Linked DNA regions of Methylobacterium currus. The protein of the gene in region 2 interacts with the protein of the main gene of each other region in a pairwise test. Links are inferred from orthologs where the notes say so. Each region holds a gene or a part of one and is shown on either strand. Other genes may lie near its edges.

Region 1 (3,183 bases), 890 kb from region 2 along the record:
GATGGTGCGCTTCGAGCTCGCGATGCTGGCCGAACTCGGCTTCGGGCTCGACCTCTCGGCCTGCGCCGCCACCGGCACCAACGAATACCTCGCCTACGTCTCGCCGAAGAGCGGGCGGGCGGTGAGCGCCGCCGCCGGCGAGCCCTGGCGCGACCGGCTGCTGGCGCTGCCCGACTTCCTGGTCGACCGGCCCGACCGAAGCGGCCTCAACGTGCCGACCGGGCGGGACATCAAGCAAGGGTTTACCTTAACGGGTTATTTCCTCGACCAGCACATCTGGGGCCCGCGCGATCTTGCCGAGCCGGAGGAGCGGATGCGCTTCGTCGCCCTCGGCACCGCCGGGGCGGGTTGAACCTCGTTCGAATGCACGGACGGGTTGCTATCCGTTCCTGGCAATCGGCAAATGTTCGTGTTATGTTCTGGTCTTGAGACCGCCGAAATCGTGAGTTGACGTCCGCCCATGGGAAAGCCCTTCGAGCCACCCTCCGACCGCGACGGGATCGAGAACGTCGACCTGAAGGCGGCGCTGGAGGAGCGCTACCTCGCCTACGCCCTCTCGACCATCATGCACCGGGCGCTGCCTGATGCCCGCGACGGCCTGAAGCCCGTGCACCGCCGCATCCTGCACGCGATGCGGCTGCTGCGCCTCGATCCGGGCAGCGCCTACAAGAAGTGCGCCCGCGTCGTCGGCGACGTGATCGGCAAGTATCACCCGCACGGCGACGTCGCGGTCTACGACGCCCTGGTGCGCCTCGCGCAGGACTTCGCCCAGCGCTACCCCCTGGTCGACGGCCAGGGCAATTTCGGCAATATCGACGGCGACAACCCGGCGGCCCAGCGCTACACCGAGTGCCGGATGACCGAGGTCGCCCGCCTCCTCCTCGAGGGGATGGACGAGGACGCGGTCGATTTCCGCCCCAACTACGACGGGCAGGAAGAGGAGCCGGTGGTCCTGCCGGCGGCCTTCCCGAACCTGCTCGCCAACGGCTCGCAGGGCATCGCCGTCGGCATGGCGACCTCGATCCCGCCGCACAACGTGGCGGAGCTGTGCGAGGCCGCGCTCTACCTCATCACCCATCCGGCCGCGACGTCCGAGCAGCTGACCACCTTCGTCAAGGGACCCGACTTCCCGACCGGCGGCATCGTGATCGATTCGGCGGCCTCGATCGCCGAGGCCTACCGCACCGGGCGCGGCGGATTCCGGGTGCGGGCGCGCTGGCAGAAGGAAGACCTCGGCCGCGGCACCTGGGCGGTGGTCGTCACCGAGATTCCCTACGGCGTGCCGAAGGCCCGGCTGATCGAGAAGATGGCCGAGCTTCTGCACGAGAAGAAGCTGCCGCTCCTCGCCGACGTGCGCGACGAATCGGCCGAGGACGTGCGGGTGGTGCTGGAGCCGCGCTCGCGGACCGTCGATCCCGTGATGCTGATGGAATCGCTGTTCCGGCTGACCGAGCTGGAGAGCCGAATCTCCCTCAACATGAACGTGCTGGTCGGCGGTACGGTGCCGCGGGTGATCGGCCTCGCCGAGGCGCTGCGCGAATGGCTCGACCATCGCCGGGTCGTGCTGCAGCGCCGCTCCCGCCACCGCCTCGCGCAGATCGAGCGCCGGCTCGAGATCCTCGGCGGCCTGCTCATCGTCTATCTCGACCTCGACCGGGTGATCCAGATCATCCGCGAGGAGGACGAGCCGAAGGCCGAGCTGATGCGGGTCTTCGAGCTGACCGAATTGCAGGCCAACGCCATCCTCGACACGCGCCTGCGCAGCTTGCGCAAGCTGGAGGAGATGGAGCTGAAGCGCGAGCACGACGCGCTGACCAGGGAGAAGGCCGATCTCGACGGCCTGCTCGGCTCCGACGACAAGCAGTGGAAGTCGATCGCGACCCAGATCCGGGCGGTGCGCAAGACCTACGGCCCCGAGACGCCGCTCGGCCGCCGCCGCACCACCCTCGAGAACCCGCCCGACACCTCCGGCATCGACTTCTCCGAGGCGATGGTCGAGCGCGAGCCGATCACCGTGATCGTGTCGCAGAAGGGCTGGATCCGGGCGCTCAAGGGCCACGTCGCCGACCTCTCGGCCGTGCAGTTCAAGGGCGACGACACCCTCAAGGTCAGCTTCCCGACCGAGACCACCGCCAAGATCCTGGTGCTGGCCTCGAACGGCAAGGTCTTCACCCTGGAGGCGGCCAAGCTCCCGGGCGGGCGCGGCTTCGGCGATCCGATCCGCCTGATGGTCGACATGGACGAGGGCTCGGAGATCGTCACCGTCTGGGCGCACAAGCCCGGCGTGAAGCTCTTGCTCGCCACCACCGACGGGCGCGGCTTCGTCACGCCGGCCGACGGGCTCGTCGCCAATACCCGCAAGGGCAAGCAGGTGATCGGCCTCGACGAGCCGGCGACGGCGAGCCTCGTCGTCGAGGTGGGGGAGGGCGATCATGTCGCGGTCTGCGGCACCAACCGGCTGATGACGGTGTTCCCGCTCTCCGAGATTCCCGAGATGGTCCGCGGCAAGGGCGTAAGGCTGCAGAAGTACCGCGACGGCACGCTCGACTCCGTCGTGATCTTCCGCCTCGCCGACGGCCTGACCTGGCCCGACAGCGCCGGACGCACCCGCTCGGAAGCCGGCGAGGAACTGGCGAAGTGGGTCGGGCACCGCGGCGGCGCGGGGGCGATGGCGCCGCGGGGCTATCCCAAATCCGGCCGGCCGTGACCGGGGCCCGGATCGCGGATGGCGAGCGGGCTGCAACCCGACGAGGAGGGTGAGGAGGACGGCGACGAGGAGCGCGAGCGGGCGCAGCTTGCCCGCGACATCCTCGTCCACAACGAGCAGGTGAAGCTGACCGCCAACCTGATGAATATCGGGGCCGCCGGCTTCGCCATCACGGGCATCGTCGCCCCGCTCACCGCCGCCATGGCAACGACGGGCCGCGTCACTGCGCTCACCCTCGCGCTGATGGCCGTTTGGTTCGTGCTCGGCGTTGGTCTACACTTCGGTGCGAGGCTGACGTTGACGACCCTGCGATGATGAGCCTGACGACCTACGCCCTGATTCTGGTGCCATGTCTCGTCGGCGGTGCCGCGGTGCTCGGCGTGGTTGCGGTGCGCCGATCCGCCGCCCGGCTCGACCGGCGGAAGGCGCGGATCGCGGCGGAGGCCATACCGCCGAGAGGCCCGCGGGCGCATCCA
Region 2 (3,162 bases):
CATCGCCCATGCCTACTCGCCCGAGCAGCTGTTCGAGCGCTTCAAGCGGCAGTGCGACGTCACCTATCCGCACCGGATCACCACGCCGACGGCGGGCAAGCTGACCCTGACCAACCTGCGTCGCGGGCTGATCCTTGGCTTCAACATCATCACCCGGGTCGGCTTGTTCTCCGACTACCGCAAGCCGTTCTGGCGCGCGGCCGCTCACGCCCTCAAGCGCGGGCAGATCGAGGCGGTGTTCAACATGGGCTTCGTCGCCCACCACCTGATCCGCTTCACCCGCGAGGCCCTGCGCGGCGAGCACAACGCCTCGTTCTACGCCGCGCAGGACAAGGCGAAGGCGGAGGCCGCGGCGAGGGCAGGGGCCCGGCAGGCGGCGTGACAGGTCGAGGCACTGACGGAAATTCGCCCCTGCGACCGAATTTCCCTGGTCCGGGTACTTGGCAGGCCGTTTGCACGCCGCTATAGACCCGGCTCCACGTTTCCGAGATCGAAAGGATTCGGCCTTCCGGCCGGTCCTTGAGAGAGGTCCCCGGGCAACCGGGTGACCAAAGTGGCCGGAAGGGCTCAGGGGGCAACCCCTCGCGCCCCGTCCGGCCATGTCCTGTCCGAGACTGCAGGCGCTGGCATCCGCCGGCTTAAACCGCAAAGCCTGCACAGACGGGGAAGACCGAGTTTCACCGCCTCGATGGCCGTATAGGCCGGCGAGGCGTCGGTTTGAACCATCTCGCCCGAGGCGAGGGACCGCACCGGTCCTTGGCATCGGGGGCAGGGCCGTGAAGCGTCGTTCAGGACGTCGCGGTCTTCGCGTGAAGGCCCCGGCTCATCCTGGGCGGCAAGTGCAACCGGCGGGGCCCATCCGGGTTCCGCCAACCGGAGAGAGCCAAGGTGGACAGAGCAGCTAAAGCTGATCTCGTCTCGACGCTCAACGGGGTGTTCGCGAACACCTCCGTCGTCGTCGTGGCCCACTACAAGGGCCTCACGGTCGCCGACATGCAGAAGCTGCGCTCGCAGATGAAGCAGGCCGGCGCCACCGTGAAGGTCGCGAAGAACCGCCTCGCCAACATCGCTCTCGAAGGCACGGACGTCGCCTCCATTCAGCCCCTCCTGAAGGGCCCGACCCTGCTCGCCTATTCGAGCGATCCGGTCGCGGCCGCGAAGGTGGCGGTGGACTTCGCCAAGGCCAACGAGAAGCTGGTCATCCTCGGCGGAGCCATGGGGAAGACCGCCCTGAACGCCGACGGCGTGAAGGCCCTGGCCTCGCTGCCGTCCCTGGACGAACTGCGCGCCAAGATCGTGGGCCTGGTCCAGGCTCCCGCGACCAAGATCGCTCAGGTCGTCAACGCGCCGGCCGCCAAGCTCGCGCGCGTGTTCGGGGCCTACGCCAAGACCGGCGACGCCCAGACCGACGAAGCGGCCTAACGGGCTGTTCGAGACCAAACCGTTCAAACCGACAACATCAGGAAGTGAAAAATGGCTGATCTTGCCAAGCTCGTCGACGACCTCTCCTCGCTGACCGTTCTCGAGGCTGCCGAGCTCGCGAAGATGCTCGAGGAGAAGTGGGGCGTCTCGGCGGCTGCCGCCGTTGCCGTCGCCGCCGGCCCGGCCGGTGGCGCCGCTGCCGCCCCGGTCGAGGAGCAGACCGAGTTCACGGTCGTGCTCGCCTCCGCCGGCGACAAGAAGATCGAGGTCATCAAGGAGGTCCGCGCGATCACCGGCCTCGGCCTCAAGGAGGCCAAGGACCTGGTCGAGGGCGCTCCGAAGCCGGTCAAGGAAGGCGTGTCCAAGGACGACGCCGCCAAGCTCAAGGCCCAGCTCGAGAAGGCCGGCGCCAAGGTCGAGCTCAAGTAAGGCGATGGCGGGCCTTCCGGCCCGCCTCGTGCTCCGGATCCGGTCTCGGCCGATCCGGGGCCACCAGCCCGCGGGCCTCGCGCTCGCGGGCTATGGTCGCTTTCGGCGCACCCCCTCGGGATCCGGGGTACGGATCACCATATCAGTTTTCAAAGGTTGCGGGCAGCCGGTGCACGGGCGGTCCGCGCGGTCCCAAGGCAGGTCTGATGCCGGCGCGATTCGGCTGGCGTCCCACCGGGGCCGTATAAGCGGTGGATGAGGAGCGAGGTCAACCCATGGCCAACACGCTGGTCGGTCGCAAGCGCATTCGCAAGTTCTTCGGCAAGATTCGGGAAGTCGCCGAGATGCCGAACCTCATCGAGGTCCAGAAGGCGTCCTACGACCAGTTCCTGATGGTGGACGAGCCCGAGGGCGGCCGCGCCGACGAGGGCCTGCAATCCGTCTTCAAGTCCGTCTTCCCGATCTCCGACTTCTCCTCGACCGCGCTCCTCGAGTTCGTCAAGTACACCTTCGAGCAGCCGAAATACGACGTCGACGAGTGCCGCCAGCGCGGCATCACCTTTGCCGCGCCGCTCAAGGTGACGTTGCGGCTGATCGTGTTCGATGTCGATCCCGATACCGGCGCCAAGTCGGTCAAGGACATCAAGGAGCAGGACGTCTACATGGGCGACATGCCCCTGATGACGGAGAACGGCACCTTCATCGTCAACGGCACCGAGCGCGTCATCGTCTCGCAGATGCACCGCTCGCCGGGCGTGTTCTTCGACCACGACAAGGGCAAGACCCACTCCTCGGGCAAGCTCCTGTTCGCGGCGCGCATCATCCCGTATCGCGGCTCCTGGCTCGATGTCGAGTTCGACGCCAAGGACATCGTGCACGCGCGCATCGACCGCAAGCGCAAGATCCCCGTCACCTCGCTGCTCTTCGCGCTCGGCCTCGACGGCGAGGAGATCCTGTCGACCTTCTACAACCGCGTCACGTATAGCCGTGACGGGCGCGACTGGCGCGTGCCCTACGATGCCGAGCGGCTGAAGGGCTTCAAGGCCTCGACCGACCTGATCGACGCCGATTCGGGCGAGGTGGTGCTCGAGGCCGGCAAGAAGCTGACCGCGCGCAACGCCCGCCAGATCGCCGAGAAGGGCGTGAAGGCCCTGCGCGCCACCGACGACGACCTGATCGGCCAGTACATCGCCGAGGACATGGTCAACTACAAGACCGGCGAGATCTACGCCGAGGCCGGCGACGAGATCAGCGAGAAGGTCCTCAAGGGCCTGACCGATGTCGGCATCGAGGAGATTCCGGTCCTCGACA

The links. Proteins that work in one complex are often made in the same cells at the same time.
Region 1: the proteins of rplL (region 2) and parC interact in binary tests that used the Escherichia coli proteins (3 or more experiments, as listed by UniProt). The link is inferred for Methylobacterium currus from one-to-one orthologs.

Annotation. Positions count from the first base shown.
Region 1 is NZ_CP028843.1:2,086,496-2,089,678, reverse strand. The notes cover bases 118-3,083. They hold parC (DNA topoisomerase IV subunit A), read left to right. Parts: upstream 118-460; coding sequence 461-2,707; downstream 2,708-3,083. Other genes in these bases: DA075_RS09800 (hypothetical protein), read left to right, coding at 2,726-3,022; recO (DNA repair protein RecO), read left to right, coding at 118-352. Outside these bases: more of recO, read left to right, coding at 1-117. UniProt on the Escherichia coli protein: Topoisomerase IV is essential for chromosome segregation; it is the principal protein responsible for decatenating newly replicated chromosomes. It relaxes supercoiled DNA.
Region 2 is NZ_CP028843.1:2,971,807-2,974,968, forward strand. The notes cover bases 218-3,162. They hold rplL (50S ribosomal protein L7/L12), read left to right. Parts: upstream 218-1,473; coding sequence 1,474-1,851; downstream 1,852-3,162. Other genes in these bases: DA075_RS13875 (B12-binding domain-containing radical SAM protein), read left to right, coding at 218-382; rplJ (50S ribosomal protein L10), read left to right, coding at 889-1,422; rpoB (DNA-directed RNA polymerase subunit beta), read left to right, coding at 2,127-3,162. Also shown: more of DA075_RS13875, read left to right, coding at 1-217. UniProt on the Escherichia coli protein: The binding site for several of the GTPase factors involved in protein synthesis (IF-2, EF-Tu, EF-G and RF3). Is thus essential for accurate translation.